3 regions of the Noviherbaspirillum sp. genome follow, and region 2 is predicted to be linked to each of the others. Evidence: predicted binding sites of a transcription regulator. Region 2 holds the regulator's gene; each other region holds the start of a gene.
The links. Region 2 encodes FliA, which starts transcription of late flagellar genes. Its sites were predicted from a motif close to CTAAAGTTTNNNNNNNNNNNGCCGNTA; they were not measured.

Region 1 (8,232 bases), on a different contig from region 2:
ATTGGCGAAATGAGTCATCAACGTGATGCTGCCCACATGCCGATTCGCGCGCAGCCTTTCCCAGGCTTGTCGAAAGACCGAAGGCGTGAAACCAAGACGGTTCATGCCGCTGTTCATTTTCAGGTGGACATGGAGTGGAGATCGAAAACTTGTCCTCTCGATCATGTCGATTTGTTCGTTGCAGTGCACTGCAACTTGTAGTTGGTATTGATCGACAACCGGCAAGTCCGCCGGTTCGAAGAATCCTTCCAGCAGAAGGATAGGCTTTCGCCACCCGGCGTCGCGCAAACGTACCGCACCCTCCACTTCAATCAGCGCCAGGCCGTCTGCGGAGGAGAACGCCCGCATGCCTCGATCCAGTCCATGTCCGTAAGCGTTTGCCTTGACAACCGCCCATGCCTTGGAAGTCGGTGCATGTCGTCGTGCCACATCGAGGTTATGGCGCATCGCTGCGAGATCGATGGTGGCGACTAGGGGTCTTGGCATATACGGAAGGATATTGGAATACGAAATCGGCGAAGGGCCGGCGGAATACGGGAACGCCGGCGAATATTTTACTTCAGACCTGCCGGCCCGCCTTGATCAAATGCACGGTTGCCGCAAGGTTTCATGGTATAAAGCAAGCCGGAGAGAGCCAGACACAGATTGTAAAATGCGGATGAATCGCGGTTTCTACACCATTATGGCGGCGCAGTTTTTTTCCTCGCTTGCCGATAATGCACTTCTTATAGCGGCGATCGCGCTATTAACAGTCATGAAATCACCAGCGTGGATGACCCCGCTGCTGAAACTGTTTTTCGTATTGTCCTACGTGCTGCTGGCGGCATTTGTCGGCGCATTCGCCGACTCCCTGCCGAAAGGCCGGGTCATGTTCATTACCAACCTGATCAAGATCGTCGGTTGCGGGATGATGTTCTTCGATGTCCACCCACTGATCGCCTATGCCGTGGTCGGATTCGGGGCGGCGGCATACTCGCCCGCCAAGTATGGCATTCTCACCGAGCTGCTGCCGCCGGAAAAACTGGTCGCGGCGAATGGCTGGATCGAAGGTCTCACTGTCATTTCCATTATTCTCGGTACGGTGATGGGCGGCGCACTCGTAAACGCCCAGATTTCGGCGTCCCTGCTCACGTTCGACTTCCCATTGATCGACACCGGGATCGATACCGCCGCGGAATCGGCGCTCTCCATGATTGCAGTGACTTACCTGCTTGCCGCCGGATTCAATCTGAAAATACCGGACACGGGCGCACGCTACCCACACCAGGAGCGCAATCCCATCAAGCTTGTCGCCGACTTCGCGACTTGCTTCAACACATTGTGGAAAGATCGCCTAGGCCAGATTTCCCTTGCGGTTACCACCCTGTTCTGGGGTGCCGGCGCGACGCTGCAATTCATCGTGCTCAAATGGGCGGAAAGTTCTTTGAAGCTCCCCCTCGACAAGGCGGCCATTCTGCAAGGCGTCACGGCGGTCGGGATTGCGATCGGCGCAGCCGCGGCCGCCCGCATGATTCCCTTGAAAAAGTCGCTGAGCGTCATGCCGCTGGGCGTGGCAATGGGCATCATCGTCATGATCATGACCCTGGTGAACTCGATATGGGTCGCCTATCCACTGCTGATCCTGATCGGCGCACTTGCGGGGTTCTATGTCGTGCCGATGAATGCGTTGCTTCAGCATCGCGGGCATGTCCTGCTGAGCGCGGGACATTCGATTGCGGTTCAGAATTTCAACGAAAACCTGTCGGTGCTCACCATGCTTGTGCTGTACGCACTGATGATTACGCTCAACCTCGATATCAAAATCATCATCATCATGTTCGGCTCATTCGTTTCCGGCACCATGCTGCTCGTGATGCGCCGTCACGCCGCCAACCAGCGCGAATACGATTCACTGCATCTGATCGGCGAACACAAGCATTGAGCCGCTACGCAGCCGCAATCATGCGGCTGATGCGCTCTCCTGCCCGATCGCGCCATCCATCGGGCACGATAAAACCCCGGTCGGTTTCTTCAAGGCCGCCTTCGTCGTCTGCATGCAGCAATGCAATCATCACAGGCATTTCATCCCGCGTGAAATGATCTGTCAGCAGATCAATGAGCGACTCGCTGGACATGCACTGTTCCTGCGCCGCATTTACCGGCGCCAACCAGCGCAGGCGTGGCAGAACCATGAATCCGTCCGCCTCCAGTTTGCCGATTTCCCCCGCAGGCAGCCAGAAACCATGGCAAGGCGGTGGTGTCGTTGCCGTGCATCGAGGCGTGCGGCCATAGTAAAAAAGCCAACCCTTCACCAGGGCCTGGGCTGACGAGACCGGCTGTGGCAAGTATGCGGATGCGGCCGGATGGAGAGAGAGCGCGAGCTGCTGGTCCATGATTTTGCGCATCTTCGCCCCCAGCGTATCAGCGAGGTTCGGGCCGACGAAATGATCCGGCAAGTCAGCCGCCCCATTCGACTCGAGCAGATAAAACTTGGTCGCGAATTCCCAGTGCAGCAAGTGATCACCCTGTTTCAGGAGGAAATCGAATTCTCCGATCGTGGCGTTCTTGCCGCTTTGAACCTGCAGGCCATGTGCAGCCAAAGTGCCATTGAACGCGAAGAAAAATGCCATCAGCTTTTCCGCGTATCGCCCAAGGCGATTCATCGGCTGATCGCCGAGGTAGGTATGCAACGGTCCCGGCTCTTTGTCGAGTGCATTCAGCCAGGTAATCGTGGCTGGTGTCGGTTCGTGAAGGGAGGCGATCTTTCCGCGCCATTGCGGCGCATCCGGGTCGAGCAAGTCCGGCGCATTCAGCAACCATGCCAATGCCCGCACATGCGGATCGTTCAGGTGTCTCCAGCGGCGGTGAAAATACGACTGAAACGTCGCTGAATCACCGGCCATAGGTCGCCATCGCTAGGCATAAATCCTCCCAGGCCTTCTTTTTGTCAGCCAGGTTGCGCAGCAGGTAAGCCGGGTGATAGGTCACCACCAATGGCCGATCCGCATAGGTATGCACCGTGCCCCGCAGCTTGGATACCGGCGTATCCGGACGAAGGTTCAGCAGGGACAAGGCGGCGGTCTTGCCGAGCGCCACGATGATGGCAGGTTGTATAAGACTGATTTGCCGCTGCAGATACGGAATGCAGGCGGCCGATTCTTCTGCGGTAGGCGGCCGGTCCTTGCCGGCGGCATCGGTTGGCCGGCATTTGACGATATTGGCGATGTAGGCGTTTTCGCCGCGCTTCAGCCCGAGAGCGAGCAGCATGTTATCGAGCAACTTGCCCGCCTGCCCCACGAACGGCTCTCCGCGCAAGTCCTCGTTGCGTCCCGGCCCTTCACCGACGAAGAGCCATTTCGCCTTTTCGTCGCCGACTCCGAATGCCGTGTGCGTACGGCTTTGACAGAGATCGCATTTAGTGCAGCCGGAAACGGTTTCCTTGAGTGTTGCCCAGTCCATCCGGGCGATGACGGCCGGGTCATATTTGCTGAAAGCATGCGTTTCCGCCGCAGGTGCCATGGACGTGCCGGGCACTGCCGGCTCGGCCAGGAAGGCTTCCTGGTGCGTCGGTATTCCGGGAAGCTGCTCGACGACGGGCTCGGAAACGCCCGTGGTCTCGCTCGGCGGGAAGCGGCGTTTCCACAGCGGGCCGATACCGATTTCTTCAAGATAGGCGCTACGGCGCTGATCATTCGTCATAGCATGAACCTCATCACAATCGCGTCTTCCCGTGCACCGTTGGCCGCCGGATAGTAACCTTTGCGCCGTCCTATCTGAACGAAGCCGTAACGCGCATAGACCGCCACTGCGCGGGGGTTCGACGGACGCACTTCGAGAAGTATCGATGTCATGCCATTGTCGCGGCAAATTTCAACAGCCTTGTCGAGTTGCAGCCTGCCGACACCGTTGCCATATAAATCCCTGCGAACGGTGATGTTCAAAAGATGCGCCTCATCGACCGCCAGCATCAGTAAAAAATACCCGGCGAGTTTTCCGAATCCATCGCGCAATACCCAGGTTTCGTAGCCGTTGTAGAGCGAATCCAGAAAATTGCCGCGCGTCCAGGGATGCGAGTACGCCGCATTCTCGATAACAAGGAGTTCGTCCAGATCGCTCACCTGCATGCGTGCGAACTGGAATTCCGATGCCGGATCGGCGGAGGCCTGCTGTACTGCGCTCATGCAAGCACCTTCGCGCGGCGCTCCTCGGTGGTGAGCGCCACCTTGTTGCGCAAATAGAGCGGTCGGGCGTCACGGGCATGCATCAGCACGCCGTGTTCGTATTCGATTTGTGCAAGCGTTGCTATCGATCTTGCATGCGGCATTACATCGGCGCACCGTGGGTCCTGGCGTAAATGACCGAGTTGCGACTCATAGGCGGACAAAGCGTTACCACAGGCAATCGCGTCGCCGGCTGGAACTACGCCGGCAGCAGCGGAGAGCGTCGGCGGCGTCACGATCCGCCACGCACCGGCGCTATGTTGGTATTGAGCCCAATAGACTTCATTCATCCGTGCATCCAGTACGGTCACCACGTCAGATACCCCGGTCCTGTCACGACATGTTTGCGCCATTGCTGAAAGCGTAACTACCGGGATCACCGGCAGATCGGCGCCAAACGCCAATCCCTGCGCAACACCACAGGCGGTACGCACGCCGGTGAACGATCCGGGTCCGGCGCCAAAAGCGATTGCGTTGCACCCGCTGAGTTGAATGCCGCATGCCGCAAGCAATTGCTGCACCATGGGCAGCAGGGTTTGCGAGTGCGTCTGCAAACCCGACGCTTCCCGGGAAATCAGCCGGCCGTCGTGCAACAGCGCGACGGATGCGAGCTCGGAGGATGTTTCGATGGCAAGAATGGTAGGCATGCGGTATTTTACCGTGGCATGTAATGTGGGCGTGTCATCAAACGGGGCGGGAGTACCTCATTTATGCCACACCCTAAAGAATCGGAGGAATATGCCGTCAACGATAAACACGAACCGGGAGCATGTGATGGAAACAGGAAATATTGCGGCGCTGGCGACAACGATTGCATCGACGACAACCAATCAGGCTGTGAACATCGCCGTGGCAAAAAAGGCAATGGAAATCCAGGAAAGCAGTGCACTTGCATTGGTACAGGCCTTGCCGGCGCCAACGCCGAACCTGCCGCCGCATCTTGGTCGCAACGTCAACACCACTGCGTAGGCGAAATCCTCAGAGTCATACTTACCGGCGAGCGGCCAGCTTTGGGTTCCCTTACAATGAGCGTCTTTCCTTCCTTCATCGCGAATCAAGGTCATGGCTGCTCCTGGCTTCACTCTCGACAATACTAATCGTCCGCAGCTCGCCCAATGGCTGGACCAGGGCGACTGGGTCGTGGCGTGTTTGTGTGCCGCATGGTGCGATACCTGCTGCAGCTACCGAAGCGGTTTCGATCAGTTGGCTGAAATGCATCCGGACAAGCGCTTCGTCTGGATCGATATCGAGGATCAGGCCGACTTCATCGGCGATCTCGACGTAGAAAATTTTCCGACATTGCTGATCCAGCGCGGTGACCATGTCGCGTTTTTCGGCACGGTGCTTCCCGACGTCAAACTGGCCGATCGGCTCGTCCGCGCGCAGGCGGAGAAGACCGACGACATGTTGCGCGCGGAGGCGGACGAATCCGCTGCGAACGCGGAGCGTCAGCGGCTCTACAATCTTCGCGACAAGCTCGAGGAAGCCTGAGTACTCCTTTAATTCAGGCAACCACAGTGCCTCCCCCGGCTCTCGTCATTGAGAACCGGGTTGTATAAAATGCCACAGTCTTAAATGCCACGATTATGCGGCGGCAGGTCCTGCGACGAGCCGCAGCGGCAATCTCCGCAGGCGGGTCCCCGTAAGGGCGAACACCGCATTTGCGACAGCCGGCGCAATCGGCGGCGTCCCCGGTTCGCCGACACCTTCCGGCGGCTCGGCATTCCTGATGATTACGGTTTCGACGTGCGGAGCCTGGTTCAGTCGTAATACAGGATAGTCGTGGAAATTGGACTGTTCGACTTTCCCGTCCTTGATCGTCACTTCACCAGCCAGGGCAGCACTCAGGCCGAAAACCACCGAGGACTCCATCTGCTGGGCAATGATGTTGGGATTGACTGCGATGCCGCAATCGATCGCGCACACGACCTTGTGAACCCGGATTTCATTGTTTTCGATCGACACTTCCGCAACCTCGGCGACGATTGAGCCGAAGGACTGGTGCAGCGCAACGCCGTGCGCCCTGCCTGCCGAAGGCTTTCCGGCCTTGGCAACCGCGGCATCCAGCACCGCTCTGTGACGCGGCCGGTTCTTCAGCATGGCCCGGCGGAACGCCACGGGATCCTTGCCGGCCGCATGGGCAAGCTCGTCGATAAAACACTCCTTGAAGAACGCATTGTGGGAGTGCCCGACGGAGCGCCAGTATCCAAGTGGAACGGGCGTCGGCACCGTGACGTGGGCGATATGCTGGTGGGGAAATTCGTACTGCATGTCGAATACACCTTCAGCGGTGGTCTTGTCCGGGCCGGCGCCCGGAAGGCCGAAAGTGCGTTCCATCACCTGGTGGGTTATCGAGCCGGAGGCTAGCTTGCTTTCGAACAGAACCACTTCGCCGTCTTTATCAAGCGCAGCGGAAAAGCGCCCGATCGCGGCCGGCCTGTACATATCATGCCTGGTATCCTCTTCACGGCTCCAGATCACCTGTACCGGGGCGCCGTCGGCCTGCAGGGCAATTGCCACGGCTTGCGCGACCATATCAATCTCCAGGCGGCGCCCAAACCCGCCACCGATATAGGTCACATGCAGCGTCACATCCTGCGGCGATACTTCGGCGACCCCCGCGGCGGCGTCGACCGCAATACTCGGCACCTGGGTCGGCGCCCAGATCGTCACCTTGCCGTCCTTTACCTGCGCGGTGCAATTGATCGGCTCCATTGCCGCATGTGCCAGAAAAGGCGCGGAATATTCGGCAGTGATTGTCTTTGTCCTGCGCTCCGCCGGTGCGGGTTTGCCGGCGCTGTGATAAACGAAGCCCGATTCAGTATCCAGCTTCGCTGCAAGTTCGCTGAACACCGCACTGCTCGCCAGCTTTTGATTCGGCCCCGGATTCCAGTCCACGGGAAGCGCGGCGACCGCCTGACGAGCCTGCCAGTAGGTTTTTGCGATTACTGCCAATCCGGACATGCCGGCTGCAGCACCGGAAAAGTCCACGACCCGCAAAACTCCGGGCATGCCATGTACGGCATCCCTGTCGGCCCTCTGCACCGATCCGCCGATTGTCGGCGCCATCTTTACCGCGGCAAAGACCAGTCCCGCCGGACGGACGTCCAACCCGAAGACCGCAGAACCATTCACCTTTGCCGCCGAGTCGCGGCGTGGCTGAGAGGTGCCGATCAGCTTGAACTCTTCCGGTTTTTTGAGCCTGATATCCGACGGCCTCGTGTCAACGGCTTTCGACGCAAGATCACCGTATGCCATCCGTTTGCCACTGCCGTGCAGAACCGCGCCATCCTCGGTCCGGCATTCGGAAGCGGGAACATTCCACTCCCTGGCTGCGGCGGCGACCAGCATCGCTCTCGCCGCGGCGCCTGCCTCTCGCATCGGCCCCCAGGTATCCTTGACAGATGATGAACCGCCGGTGACCATCAGGCCGAGTTCCCGCGCCATTTTCCCGGTGAACCATTCCGATGCCTTCTTCAACGTGCCGGCTCCGTCAGGATGAAACGGCAATCCATCTCTCAGCATCGCGATATTGCCGAAGATCTTGTCGATCGGCGCCTGCTCGATCTGGATCCGTGCCAGCGGCACGTCCATTTCTTCCGCCACCAGCATCGGCAACGCGGTATACACGCCCTGCCCCATTTCGCTTTGCGGCATTGCGAGCAAGACCGTGCCGTCGCGGGCGATGCGAATCCAGCCGTTGAGCATTACCTCGCCATTCTTTACGGGCACCGGATTGGAAAGAGTCAGGCGCTGGCGTGCCGGTTGCACGCCCCAACCTACGATCAGGGCGCCCGCTATGCCGACGCCGCCGAGAAGGAAACGGCGGCGGGATTTTTTCCTGGGTCCGGTGGATTGCATACTGTTTCCCCTTTTAAATTTCACAGCATCCTACCCGATCTTTGCATGAACGAAAGCGTCGGTCAGTGGCTCGGCAATTGTGTTCGTAGCGTATTGGTGACGGAACGATGGCACTTCGGCCGGCACGCGGGTACGTCGCCAGGTTGCCAGTAGCAATCAAAGAGGAAGTCCA
Region 2 (4,606 bases):
CCCAGTCGACGCTGGCGGCACTGACGCCGAAGCAGCGACCGGAAAGCGGGCAGGCCGCAGGACTTGCAGGTGCGCTGGCAGCCGCCCGCCAGCAGTCGAATCCGCAGGAAGCCGCTACAGCGTCGGCATCGGCGGAACTGGCACAGGTGATGAGTGAAATCCGTTCGATGCGCGGCATGCTGGAAGCCCAGCTCACCGAGATCGCCTGGGGCAGCCAGCAGAAGCGCGAGCCGGCGAAAGGCCTGGTGATGCGGGAAATGCTCGCCGCCGGATTCAGCGCCAGCCTGGCCCGCTACCTGGTTGAGAAGCTGCCGGCCGGTGAAAAGCCGGAAGGGGCGATGAACTGGATCAAGTCCGTCCTCACCCGCAACCTCGCAGTGGTCGATAACGAAGCGGAGATCATGGGAAAGGGTGGCGTGTTTGCGCTCGTAGGGCCGACCGGTGTCGGCAAGACCACCACCACCGCCAAGCTGGCGGCACGCTGCGTGATGCGCCACGGCGCCGGCAAGCTGGCCTTGATCACCACCGACGGCTACCGTATCGGCGGTTACGAACAACTGCGCATCTACGGCAAGATCCTCGGCGTGATGGTGCATTCGGTGAAGGACGAAACCGACCTGCGCATCGCGCTCGACGAAATGAAAAACAAGCACACGGTGCTGATCGACACCGTCGGCATGGGGCAGCGGGACAAGATGGTGGCGGAACAGATCGCGATGCTGTCCGGCGCCGGCACCAAGGTCAAACGGCTGCTGTGCCTGTCCGCCACGTCGTCCGGCGAGACGCTCAATGAAGTGGTGCGGTCCTACCAGGGTTCCGGCCTGGCCGGTTGCATCATGACCAAGCTGGATGAAGCCGCCACCATCGGCAGCCTGCTCGATGTGGCGATCCGCCAGAAGCTGAGCCTCTACTACGTTGCCAACGGCCAGCGGGTGCCGGAAGACCTGCACGTGGCAAACCAGCATTACCTGGTGGACCGCGCCTTCAAGCTCAAGCGCGAAACCGCGCCGTTCCTGATCCAGGATTCGGAGCTGCCGATGGTGATGGCCAACACGGCCCGTTCGATGAACGACAATGAACTCCGCGAGGTGCGAATTGGCTAATTTTCATGTGGATCAGGCGGAGGGATTGCGTCGCATGCTGGCCGGCCCGCGGCCGCGAGTCTTCACGTTTCTGTCGGCGACGTCCGCCGAGGAAAAGGGCGCGATGCTGGTGAATCTCGGCGCATCGCTTGCGCAGGCCGGCAGCAACGTCCTGCTGTTCGACGCCAGCACCGGCTCCCAGGGCATCGCCTCACGGCTCGACGCGGTGCGAAGCGCGACATTGCTGCAGGTTGCCCGGCAGGAGAGGGCGCTCGACGAAGCGGTGCAGGCCATGCCGCAGGGCTTCGGCGTGGCGACAATGGCGCGCGGCACGCAGCGCGTCGTGCCGGGCGATGCCGACCAGGCACGGCGCCTGTCCAACGCATTCAAGTTGCTGGCAGCGGGCGGCGACATCCTCCTGGCGGATGCCGAGCTCGACGCCGAAGGCGGACTGCCGATCGACGCGCTGGCCGATAGCGAAATCGTGGTGCAGGTATCCGCCGGCGCGGCATCGATCAAGGACGCCTACGCCATCATCAAGCGCATCAACGCCCGCTTCGGCCGGCGCCCCTGCGGTGTGCTGGTCACCGGCACGTCCGACGCCGAAGCAAGGGTGGTGTTCGACAACATGGCGCGTGCGGCAAACCGCTACCTGGCCGTCAAGCTGTATTCGATGGGATCGGTCCCGCCGGACGATCATGTCAAGCGCGCGGCACGTCTCGGACGTGCGGTGATCGACGCGTTTCCGCTCGCCGGCGCATCGGTTGCCTTCCGCACGCTCGCCGGACGATTTGCCCTTTCCGATGTGCCAGGCATGGGTTTGCATGGTATATCGGCGAACGGTGCCAACCCGAGAATTTGAATTATGTATACCGTTAGCGGAAAAACGGACAAGGCGGATAAGAACGCGTTATTGACCCAGCATGCGCCTCTGGTCAAGAAGCTCGCACACCAGATGAAAGCGAAGCTGCCGCCCAGCGTCGAAGTTGACGACCTCATCCAGGCCGGCATGATCGGCCTGCTGGATGCGGTCAACCGCTATGAAGAAACCCACGGCGCGCAGTTCGAAACTTACGCGGTGCAGCGCATCCGCGGGGCGATGCTCGACGAGCTGCGCAGCAGCGACTGGCTGCCGCGCAGTTTGCGCCAGAACATGCGCAAGATCGAAGTCGCCATCAATAACCTGCAGCAGCGGCTTGGCCGCACGCCGAAGGAAACCGAGATCGCCAAGGAGCTCAAGGTCTCGCTGGAGGAGTACCAGGAACTGCTGTCCGACGGCAGCGGCCACCAGCTGGTGTACTACGAGGATTTTCACGACGGGGAGGGGAACGATCACTTCCTCGACCGCTACTGCGTCGACGAATCGCCCGATCCGCTGCAGGCTCTGGTAAATGGCGGATTTCGCGAAGCCGTGATCGACGCGATCACTGCCCTGCCTGACCGGGAAAAAATCCTGATGGGTCTCTACTACGAGCAGGAAATGAATCTCAAGGAAATCGGCGCCGTCATGGGCGTGTCGGAATCCAGGGTCTGCCAGTTGCACAGCCAGGCGATCTCACGCCTGCGCGCCAAACTGCGGGAGCAGGCGTGGACTGGGCTAGCCTAGCCGGCATCGCGCTTGCACTGGCCGGTGTGCTGTTCGGCCAGATGCTCGAGGGCGGCGATATTTCATCGCTGCTGCAGCCGGCCGCCTTTTCGGTCGTGATGATCGGCACCGCCGGCGCGGTGCTTCTGCAGAGCGGCACGGCAACCTTCGTGCGCGGCATGATGATGCTGCGCTGGATCGTCACGCCGCCGGACGGCGCCAGCACCGTGTCCAACGTTGAAATCGCCACCTGGAGCAGCACCGCCAGGCGGGAGGGTCTGCTTGGCCTGGAGCGTTTCCTCGAGAGCGTGCGTGATCCGTTCACCGCCAAGGGGTTGCGCCTGATCGTCGACGGCATCGATCCTTACAAGGCGCGGGAAATCCTGGACGTCGACATTTCCACCTATGAGCGGCGGGAGCGGCAGGCGGTCAAGGTCTGGGAAGCCGCTGGCGGTTATGCACCGACGATCGGCATCCTCGGCGCAGTGCTCGGCCTCATCCACGTCATGGAAAACCTCTCCGATCCGTCGAAGCTTGGTGCCGGCATTGCGGTCGCCTTCGTTGCCACCATCTACGGCGTCGGATTTGCCAATCTCGTGTTCCTGCCCATCGCGAACAAGCTCAAATCCCATATCGTCGATGAAGTCCGCCGGCGCGAGATGATGGTCGATATCTGCTTCGCCATCGCCACCGGTGAAAACCCGCGCGTCATCGAAGAGCGCATGGCCGCCTACCGTTAAGGCAACGATGATTCCCGACCGGCGCCGCAGGGCGCGCAAGCGTTTCGAGGAAGAGCCGGACAGCCACGAGCGCTGGATGGTGTCCTACGCCGATTTCATCACGCTGCTGTTCGCCTTTTTCGTCGTGATGTACGCGCTGTCGAGCGTGAACGAAGGGAAGTACAAGATTCTTTCCGGCTCCCTGGTCAGCGCCTTCGGGCGTGCGCAGCCAGCGCCGGTGATTACCGGCGAAGACCAGGTTGTTCCGGGGATCCGCCATGGAGCGCAGCAGAAGACGCGCAATGCCGAAACGCTCCGCCGCGAAAAAGAGCAGATGACCGCCATCGCCCGCGACATCCTCACCGTACTGTCACCGCTGGTGGACCAGGGAAAGGTGCGGGTAACGCAGACCATCCGCGGCGTGAACGTGGAAATCAATGCCAGTGTCCTGTTCGCCCCCGGCGATGCCCGTCTCGCCGGCGAGACCATCGGCGCACTGCGCGCCGTTGCGGCGGTCCTCAAGACCGACGACCATGCGATTCAGGTCGAAGGACATACCGACAGCCAGCCGATCAGCAATGCGCAGTTCCCGTCGAACTGGGAGTTGTCGGCGGTGCGCGCCAGCAGCGTCGTGCGGCTGTTCATCGACAGCGGCGTGGCGGAAAAGCGGCTGACGGCGGTGGGCCATGGGCCTACCCGGCCGGTGGGGTCCAACGACACCGCCGACGGCAGGCTGCGCAACCGGCGGGTGTCGGTCATGATCCTGTCGAATCTGCCGGAAGAAGTGACGGAGCTGCCGGTGATGTGAGTGCAGGTCAGGTAATGTGCTGCGGCCGTGGAACGGCATCATCGGCGACTGCACGGGCACCAACGTCAATCCAGGTACGCCATAGGTATGTCGCCCGATCGGTCAATGAAAGCTGTCCGGACCAAGCTTGAGGGGATTGCCCGGCACGTTCGCCGCCACCATGCGCCTGGCTACGCCGTTGATGTTGGCTTCGAATGCGCGGAAGGTGTCGATCGGGCTTGCTTCGCCTGCGCTTTGCCGGGAAAGCTTGGCCAGCGCTTCGTTCGAGATGAAACAATCACGATTGATCGAGTCGACGCGGACCGTGAAGGCGACGCCTTCGGTCGTTAATTGTGGTTCTGCCAGGGTGTGTGACATGTCTTGCTCCAGAGATTCCGTAGGGAAAAAGGCGTGGCTGAAATTGAATGCCATC
Region 3 (8,232 bases), on a different contig from region 2:
GGTGATGCTTGACAGCGGCGAAGTCGTCGGCATGGAAGCACTGGTGCGCTGGGCGCATCCCGACAAGGGACTGGTATTCCCCGACAGTTTCATCCCGTTCGCAGAAAAATCCGGCTTCATTCGCATCCTGACGCAATGGATGCTGGAACAATCCGCGGCACTTTGCAGCGAGCTGGAGAAGCGCGGCTTCCCGTTGCGCATATCGGTGAACATCTCGACGCGCGACCTGCTCGACCAAGACTTGCCGGCAAAGTTTGGCAGCATACTCGAGCGTCATGCAGTCCCCTCCTCCCGGTTTTGCCTCGAGATCACCGAGAGCTCCATCATGGATGATCCGGTTCGCGCCCTGCAGACCCTGGAAAAGTTGCATGCGATGGGCGTTGACTTGTCGATCGATGATTTCGGCACAGGCTATTCGTCGCTGGCTTACCTGAAGCGATTGCCGGTCGATGAACTGAAGATCGATAAGTCGTTCGTGATGAAAATGGAACAGGATGCGGACGACACGAAAATTGTCCGCTCGACGATCGACTTGGGCCACAATATGGGCTTGAAAGTCGTCGCTGAAGGCCTGGAAAACGAGGCAGTTTGGGAGCTGCTTGCACGCCTGGGTTGCGACATCGGGCAGGGTTATTTCATCAGCAGGCCGATGCCGGCGGATCAATTGCCCGCATGGCTTGCGAACTGGACGCCGCCCGCATTCCTGACCCGCCAACCGATGCTGGCCTCACATTGACATCGATAAGAAAGACAAGAGCATGATGCTTGCAGAATGGCTTCCGATTGTGATGCAGGGTTCGTTCAGCGAAATCTACGTCATCGATTGCGCGACCCTGCGCTTTATCCAGGTCAATCACGCGGCGCGGAAGAACCTGCAATATTCAGTGGCCGAGCTGGCACGAATGACACCACTGGATATTGCACCAGGCCTGTCGCCGGAGACACTGGAGGAAACACTCCGTGCGCTGAAGACCGGTGATGCAAGTCGCGCAACCCTCGAAACCAGGCATACGCGCAAGGACGGCACCGAGTATCCGGTCGAATTCCGCTTGTTCCATTGCGCGACCGGCCGGTCGCCGGCGTTCATCGCGATCGGCAACGATATCAGCGCGCGGCATGAATCAGCCAAGGCGCTCGGCGTGAGCGAAGCGCGATTCCGCGCTATCGTGTCCAATACGCCCGGACTGGTGTACCAGTTCCTGCTTCGACCTGACGGGAGCGTGTCGTTTCCTTACTTGAGCGACGGATGCCATGCGCTGCTGGGCATTACCGCCGAACGCCTCCGTGCCGACTCATCGCTTTTTCTTGATCTTATCCTGCCTGAAGACCGCGCTTCCTATCTCCAGACGATGACGTCGTCCGCGGCGACGATGAAGGGATGGAACTGGGAAGGCCGGCTTTGGATCGAGAAATGGAAAGACATCAAGTGGATCAATCTGCGCAGCACGCCGCGCGCCCTGCCCGGCCAAGGCGTGCAATGGGAAGGCATCATGACCAATATTACGCAGAGCAAGCTGGAGCAGGCGGAGATCGAGCGATCGCGCGCGCAGCTCGCAGAGCTGTCGGCGCATGTGGAAACGGTAAAGGAGAACGAGCGGACGCGGATCGCACGGGAAATCCATGACGATCTCGGCGGCAACCTGACTGCCATCAAGATGGCATTGTCGCTGATGGTGCGCAGGCTTCCGAAGGATGAGCCGGCGCTGCTGGAGAAGGCGGTCTATGTCGATTCGCTGGTGGACCGAACAATCGAGGCCGTGCATCGTATTGCCGTCGACCTGAGGCCGAGCATCCTCGACATCGGTATCGTCGCGGCGATCGAATGGCAAGCAGCGGAGTTTGAAAAGCAGTTTGGCATTTCCTGCGAATTTACGTCGAACAAGAAGGACATCGATCTGCATTCCGACCAGGCGACGGCGCTGTTCCGGATTTTCCAGGAAGCGCTTACCAATATCGGCAAGCATGCGAATGCCGACCACGTCACCGTCAAGCTGGTCCGCACCAACCGCAATGTCCGGCTGGAGATCATGGACAATGGCCGCGGAATTGGCGCCACCGACAGGTTGAAACCCAAGTCCTTCGGCATCCGGGGCATGATCGAGAGGGCAAGCGCACTGGGTGGTAACCTTACCGTCGGCAATGCACCGTCGGGCGGCAGCGTCGTAGCGCTGCGCATCCCATTGACAGTTTCAGAAGAGCTTCTAATGAAGGCCGCATCATGACAGCACAAGGAACCATCAAGATCCTGATCGCCGATGACCATGCGATCGTCCGGGAGGGATTGAAACAGATTCTTGCGGATACCCGCGATATCGTCGTTACCGGGCACGCCGAGAACGGTGCGGAAGCGGTGAAGCTTGCCCGCAAAGGGGCCGACGTACTTCTGCTGGATATATCGATGCCGGACCGAAGCGGCATCGAAGTACTCAAGCAGGTCAAGAAAGAAACGCCGAAACTGGCCGTTCTCATGCTGTCGATGCACCGCGAGGACCAGTACGCGATCCGGGCGCTGAAAGCGGGCGCCTCAGGTTACCTGAACAAGCAGAGCGCGCCGGATCAGCTGGTGGATGCCATCCGGCAGGTGGCCGCCGGGCGCAAGTACATCAGTGCCGCACTCGCACAGGAACTCGCCAACCAGATCGGCGAGGACCGCGAGGTACCCGCGCATGAAACCTTGTCGGACCGCGAATACCAAACTCTTGTGATGATCGCTTCCGGGAAGGCGGTGAGCGACATTGCCGAAGAGCTTTCGCTGTCCGTCAAGACCATCAGCATGTATCGTTCACGCCTGTTGCAAAAAATGAAATTGCGGCATAACGCCGAGCTGACCCACTACGCGATCAAGAATCACCTGGTTGAGTAAAGACACTTAAAGCTTCGAATTACATCGGCTTTTTGCCGCTGATCCGCAATTGGGGGGCGGCTTCGCTGGTGTAGCATGGCATCAAATTGGGAAATACCTTCCGCGATTGCAGTGACGCCATGCAAGAAAAAGAAAAGCCTGCCGGACAAACCCCTGCCGATATTGCCCGCGAAGCATTTCGCCGGCTCGGCGCGCGGCGTATCGCCCCTACTCCGGACGCCTACCGGCAAGTATATGAAGAAATCGCAGGCCAGGTGTCGCAGCCTGGCGCGGAGCAGATGCTGGCCGCGGTCGCATCCAGTTTGTCGGACATCTCGGCATCCTCCGATGAACTGGTTCGGCGATTCACGCGCGCGATCGAAGGCCGCAACTGGGCGGATACCAATCGGGAACTGAATCTCCTCGTTGCCGAGTACCTGAAAAAAAGTGCACAGACCAATGAGGTGCAAGCGCAGGCGCCTGCACCGGTGCCCGGTACGTCATTGGTGCCTGCCGCCGAAGCACCGGTGCCAGCCGCGCGCCGGCCCGGCCTGTCCTTTTCCGACGACAATCAAACTCGCATGCTGCGCGACTTGCTGATCCGGACCTTGACGCTGGCGGTCAGCTCGCTGCTGCAGGGGGCGCCGGAACTCGCCCGGGAATCGGAAGCCTTGGCGGAGTCGATCAAGATTGCCCGCTCCGAACAGGAATTGCATGAAGCAGGCGGACGGCTGAAACAGCTCTGCTTCAAGATCGAACTGAAAAGCGGCGACATGGCAGAGGAACACGAGCTGCTCCTGCGCCTGTTCAATCTGCTGCTGGAAAATGTCAGCGAATTGCTGGAGGACGACTCCTGGCTGAGCGGCCAGATCGCCACTGTGAAAGACATACTTGCCGGTCCGATCAGCCACGCAGCACTGATGGATGCGACACGCAGCCTGAAGGAAGTCATTTATAAGCAAGGGCTGTTGAAGCATAGCCTTGCTGAAGCGAAAGTCACCGTCAAGACCATGATGCTGACCTTTATCGATCAGCTTGGATTGATTGCCGCGAGCACTGGTGACTATCACAAGAAGATCGACGTGTATTCGCAGAAGATCGGCAAAGCGACAGACATCACCGAGCTGAACAAGATACTCGACGATGTCATGCGTGACACCCGTACCGCCCAGACCGAAGCGCTGCGCTCGCGCGATGAAATGATCACAGTACGCAAGGAAGTGCAGGAAGCCGAGGCACGCATCAATGATCTGGAAACCAAGCTCGAGCAGATGAGCGAACTCGTGCGGGAGGACCAGCTGACCGGCAGCCTCAACCGGCGTGGCCTCGACGATGTCTTCAGCAGGGAACTGGCGCGCGCGGACAGGCGCAAGTCGCCCCTGTGCATCGGCCTGCTCGACCTCGACGACTTCAAGCGCCTCAACGACACCCATGGCCATTCCGCGGGCGACCAGGCACTGGTCCACCTGGTGCGGGTCATCAAGGACACGTTGCGGACGATGGACGTGATCGCCCGTTTCGGCGGCGAGGAATTCCTGATCGTTCTGCCGGACACCCACCTTGACGATGCCATGCAGACCGTCACCCGGTTGCAGCGCGAACTGACGAAACGCATTTTCCTGTACAACAACGAGCGCCTGCTGATCACCTTTAGCGCCGGCGTCGCCATATATATACCCGGCGAAGACCAGGCCTCCCTGATCCAGCGCGCCGATACGGCGCTCTATCAAGCGAAGAACGCCGGCAAGAACCGCGTCATCGCCGCAAACTGATTCTCCCTCGCCTTTTGCACCGGCTTCCTGCCGCCTCCTTTTAAGCTGTTCCGGCATATTGATGCCAAACCGACAATCTTGCGCCGGGAACCGGTTGAAAAAGCGCTAAAGATTTTTCCAATTGATCCGAAGAAGCAAGTGTCCGGCTTGAGTACGGACGGCACTGAAAAAATAATCGCTTTCGAGTCCTAAAGTTTTTCCAGTTCCGTTCGTTACAACTTACAACAGCGGTTTGCAAGCCTCGAGAAACAGGGAGGCGGACCAAAGTGGATAACGCTCAAGGCGGAACCTTCGCACCCAACTAGGAGAATCAACATGGCTTCATTCATCAATACCAACATCGCATCGTTGAATGCACAGCGCAATCTCAGCACGTCTTCCGCCGGCCTCGAAACCGCCCTGCAGCGTCTGTCTTCCGGCTTGCGCATCAACAGCGCCAAGGACGACGCCGCCGGCCTGGCAATTTCCAGCCGTTTCACATCGCAGATCAAGGGCCTGAACCAGGCAGCACGTAACGCCAACGACGGTATCTCGCTGGCGCAGACAGCTGAAGGCGCACTCGGCGAAATCGGCAACAACCTGCAGCGCATCCGCGAACTGGCTGTTCAGTCCGCCAACGCTACCAACAGCGCTTCCGACCGTAACGCGCTGAATGCGGAAGCATCGCAGCTGGTCGCAGAAATCACCCGTGTGGCCGGACAGACTGCCTTCAACGGCGTGAACCTGCTGGACGGCAGCTTTGCAAACCAGGATTTCCAGGTTGGCGCGAATGCGAACCAGACAATCCGCGTGGGTTCCATCGGCGATGCACGTGCAACTGCACTCGGCTCGAACACCATGACGCTGAATGGCACACGTACTGGCGACACAACGGCAGCTGCTGCTACGAATGCTCTCGGTAACGGCATTCTTGTTGAGGCTGATTTAACAATTAGCACTGCTAATGGCGGCACTACTGCTGCAATTTCTTATGCAGCCGGAGCAGACGCGAAGACGATTGCTGCAGCAATCAATACTGCTGCTTCAGGTGTTGGTGTCACTGCGACTGCGGAGAATAGCGCAACTCTGAGCGGCCTCAGTGCCGGCGGTGCGATTTCCTTTACTTTGGGAAGCACGGCAATCTCTGCAACGGTCGCCGATCCAACCGACTTGACTGAATTGCAAGCAGCCATCAACGGCGCCAGCAGCAGCACAGGTATTACAGCGAACTTCTCGAGCACTTCTTCGAAAGCGTCGCTGACACTCACAACCACTGACGGTCGTGATATCGCCATCGAGAACTTCCTTGGCGCAAACGCAAACTTCTCCGGAACAACGCTCACCACTGGCGGCAACGATTCGTCCATCAAAACAGGCACAGTGACACTGTCCAGCAGCAAGGGCCGCATCGACACGGCAAACGCCAACGCCGATGTGTTCGCACTCGCCGGCACCAACACCAGCTCGTTCCAGTCGCTGGCCGGCATGACGCTGAGCACCGCTGCAGGAGCACAAAGTGCATTGAGCGTAATCGACTCTGCCCTTGCATCGGTCAACGGCAGCCGCGCTGATCTCGGCGCGATCCAGAACCGTTTCAGCTCGGTGATCTCGAACCTCCAGACAACATCGGAGAACTTGTCCGCATCGCGCAGCCGGATCCAGGATACCGACTTCGCTTCGGAAACCGCAACACTGACCCGCGGCCAGATCCTGCAACAAGCTGGTACCGCAATGCTGGCACAGGCGAACTCGCTGCCGAATGGCGTGCTCTCCCTGCTCAGAGGCTAATCGGGAAACCGACAAGTCGCCTTATAACCCGGTCGGTTTTCACCGACCGGGTTTTTTCCCATTAGGGAGTTTGTCATGGATGTTCGTACACTCGTAACCCAAGGCCCATCGCAGGTGGAACGCAGCCCCGTATCCGCCGCATCCGGCACGCCGGCAACAACCAGATCGACCGCAACTTTGGTCGAAACCGCGTCGGCCGTTGCCGAAACGGCAACGGTACCAAGCCAGGAACAATTGAAGTCGGCAATCCAGAATCTCAACAGTACGATGAAGGCGATGTCCCAGACTCTGGAATTTTCGGTCGATGAAGAAAGCAACCGGACGATTGTTAAGGTCGTGGATCAGGAGACGAATGAGGTGATTCGCCAGATGCCCTCGAAAGAGGCGCTTGAAATCGCTAAAGCACTGGATCGCATGCAAGGTGTGCTGATCAAGCAACAGGCTTAACCCGTACCGCGTAGCGCTGCTCTTCCGCATTTGCTTGTCGAACAGGCAAGGCATTCTGCCGCCGCAATATTCCGCCTGCATGTTCCCACCATGCCCTTCCGTGTTGCCGCCGAGCGGTTTGCTCCTTTGGAAACAGGCGGGTAATTCCTCCTCTAAAGTCCGGATTGGCCCTGCCGATAACAGGATATAGTCAGATCACATTTTCGCAGGAGTCCGCGGTGGCGCTTTCTTCCCCAGGCATCGGTTCCAATCTGGATGTCAACAGCATCATCAAGCAGCTGATGGCGGTGGAGTCGCAGCCGCTGACGGCGCTGGCCAAGAAGGAAGCCAATTTCCAGGCCAAGCTTGCCGCCTATGGGAATGTCAGCGGCGCGCTCGGCGCTTTCCAGGGTGCTCTTTCCGGATTGACCACGACAGCCAAATTCCAGGCGCTGACCGCGACTGCCGGTGATTCCACGATTGTGTCCGCATCGGCAGGCGGCAAGGCGGTACCCGGCAGCTATAACCTGAACATTACCTCACTCGCGCAGGCGCAAACCATCAAGACGGCGGCCCAATCCACCACGTCGGCCACCATCGGTAGCGGCACGGCGACCACCCTCACCTTTCAGTTCGGTACGATCGGCGGCGGCACGACGCCAACCGGCGGCGTTTATCCTGTGGGCACGACATTCACCCAGGATGCGACACGCGGGACGGGCACCGTCACCATCGACAGCAGTAACAATACGCTGCAGGGGATACGCGATGCAGTCAACAAGGCCAATATCGGCGTGACAGCAACGATCGTGTCGGACGGCAGCGCTACGCCGAACTATCTTGTTTTCACGTCGAGCAAAACCGGCCAGACGTCGAGCATGAAGATATCGGTGTCCGGAGACGCTACGTTGCAGAACCTGCTCGCCTATGATCCGGCCAACGCGGGCGGTCAGAAGATGACCGAGAGCAGCGTCGCCCAGAATACCGTGATGACCGTCAACGGCATCACCATCAACAGCGCAAGCAAAACCGTTGATGAAGCGATCCAGGGCGTCAGCCTCAATATCTCCAAGACCGGAAGCACCACGCTGTCGGTGAACCGCGACACCGCCGCCGTCACATCCGCGGTGAACGGATTTGTGAAGTCGTTCAATGACATCAACACGACGCTGAAAAAACTGACTTCCTACGATGCCAATACCAAGGTCGCGGGGCTGCTGCTGGGAGATCCAACCGTACGGACGGTCCAGAACGGACTCCGTCAGATGCTGTCGACCGCCATCACCGATGGCAGCGGCGCATACAGGACGCTCTCCGATATCGGCGTCAGTTTCCAGAAAGATGGTTCCCTCGCGGTAGACTCCGCCAAGCTGCAAGCCGCCGTCAACGCCAATGTCGCCGATGTGGGCAAATTGTTTGCCGCGG

Region 1: V7080_RS13840 (YjfB family protein) is a predicted target of FliA. The motif match lies at 4,920-4,946, and genes of this name have one in related genera.
Region 3: V7080_RS11380 (flagellin N-terminal helical domain-containing protein) is a predicted target of FliA. The motif match lies at 4,803-4,829, and genes of this name have one in related genera.

What each region holds. Positions count from the first base shown of each region.
Region 1 is NZ_DAIUCO010000110.1:1,403-9,634, reverse strand. It holds gene alr (alanine racemase) at 1-486, opposite strand, end outside; gene lplT (lysophospholipid transporter LplT) at 659-1,921, shown strand; gene V7080_RS13860 (DUF1853 family protein) at 1,926-2,882, opposite strand; gene V7080_RS13855 (uracil-DNA glycosylase) at 2,872-3,678, opposite strand; gene rimI (ribosomal protein S18-alanine N-acetyltransferase) at 3,675-4,160, opposite strand; gene tsaB (tRNA (adenosine(37)-N6)-threonylcarbamoyltransferase complex dimerization subunit type 1 TsaB) at 4,157-4,846, opposite strand; gene V7080_RS13840 (YjfB family protein) at 4,974-5,168, shown strand; gene V7080_RS13835 (thioredoxin family protein) at 5,262-5,690, shown strand; gene V7080_RS13830 (xanthine dehydrogenase family protein molybdopterin-binding subunit) at 5,784-8,060, opposite strand.
Region 2 is NZ_DAIUCO010000304.1:1,027-5,632, forward strand. It holds gene flhF (flagellar biosynthesis protein FlhF) at 1-1,103, shown strand, start outside; gene V7080_RS23145 (MinD/ParA family ATP-binding protein) at 1,096-1,944, shown strand; gene V7080_RS23150 (RNA polymerase sigma factor FliA) at 1,948-2,688, shown strand; gene V7080_RS23155 (flagellar motor protein) at 2,670-3,407, shown strand; gene motD (flagellar motor protein MotD) at 3,415-4,194, shown strand; gene V7080_RS23165 (DUF1488 family protein) at 4,297-4,551, opposite strand.
Region 3 is NZ_DAIUCO010000080.1:11,057-19,288, reverse strand. It holds partial or broken gene V7080_RS11400 (putative bifunctional diguanylate cyclase/phosphodiesterase) at 1-736, shown strand, start outside; gene V7080_RS11395 (PAS domain-containing sensor histidine kinase) at 759-2,222, shown strand; gene V7080_RS11390 (response regulator transcription factor) at 2,219-2,863, shown strand; gene V7080_RS11385 (GGDEF domain-containing protein) at 2,983-4,614, shown strand; gene V7080_RS11380 (flagellin N-terminal helical domain-containing protein) at 4,930-6,381, shown strand; gene V7080_RS11375 (flagellar protein FlaG) at 6,457-6,828, shown strand; gene fliD (flagellar filament capping protein FliD) at 7,047-8,232, shown strand, end outside.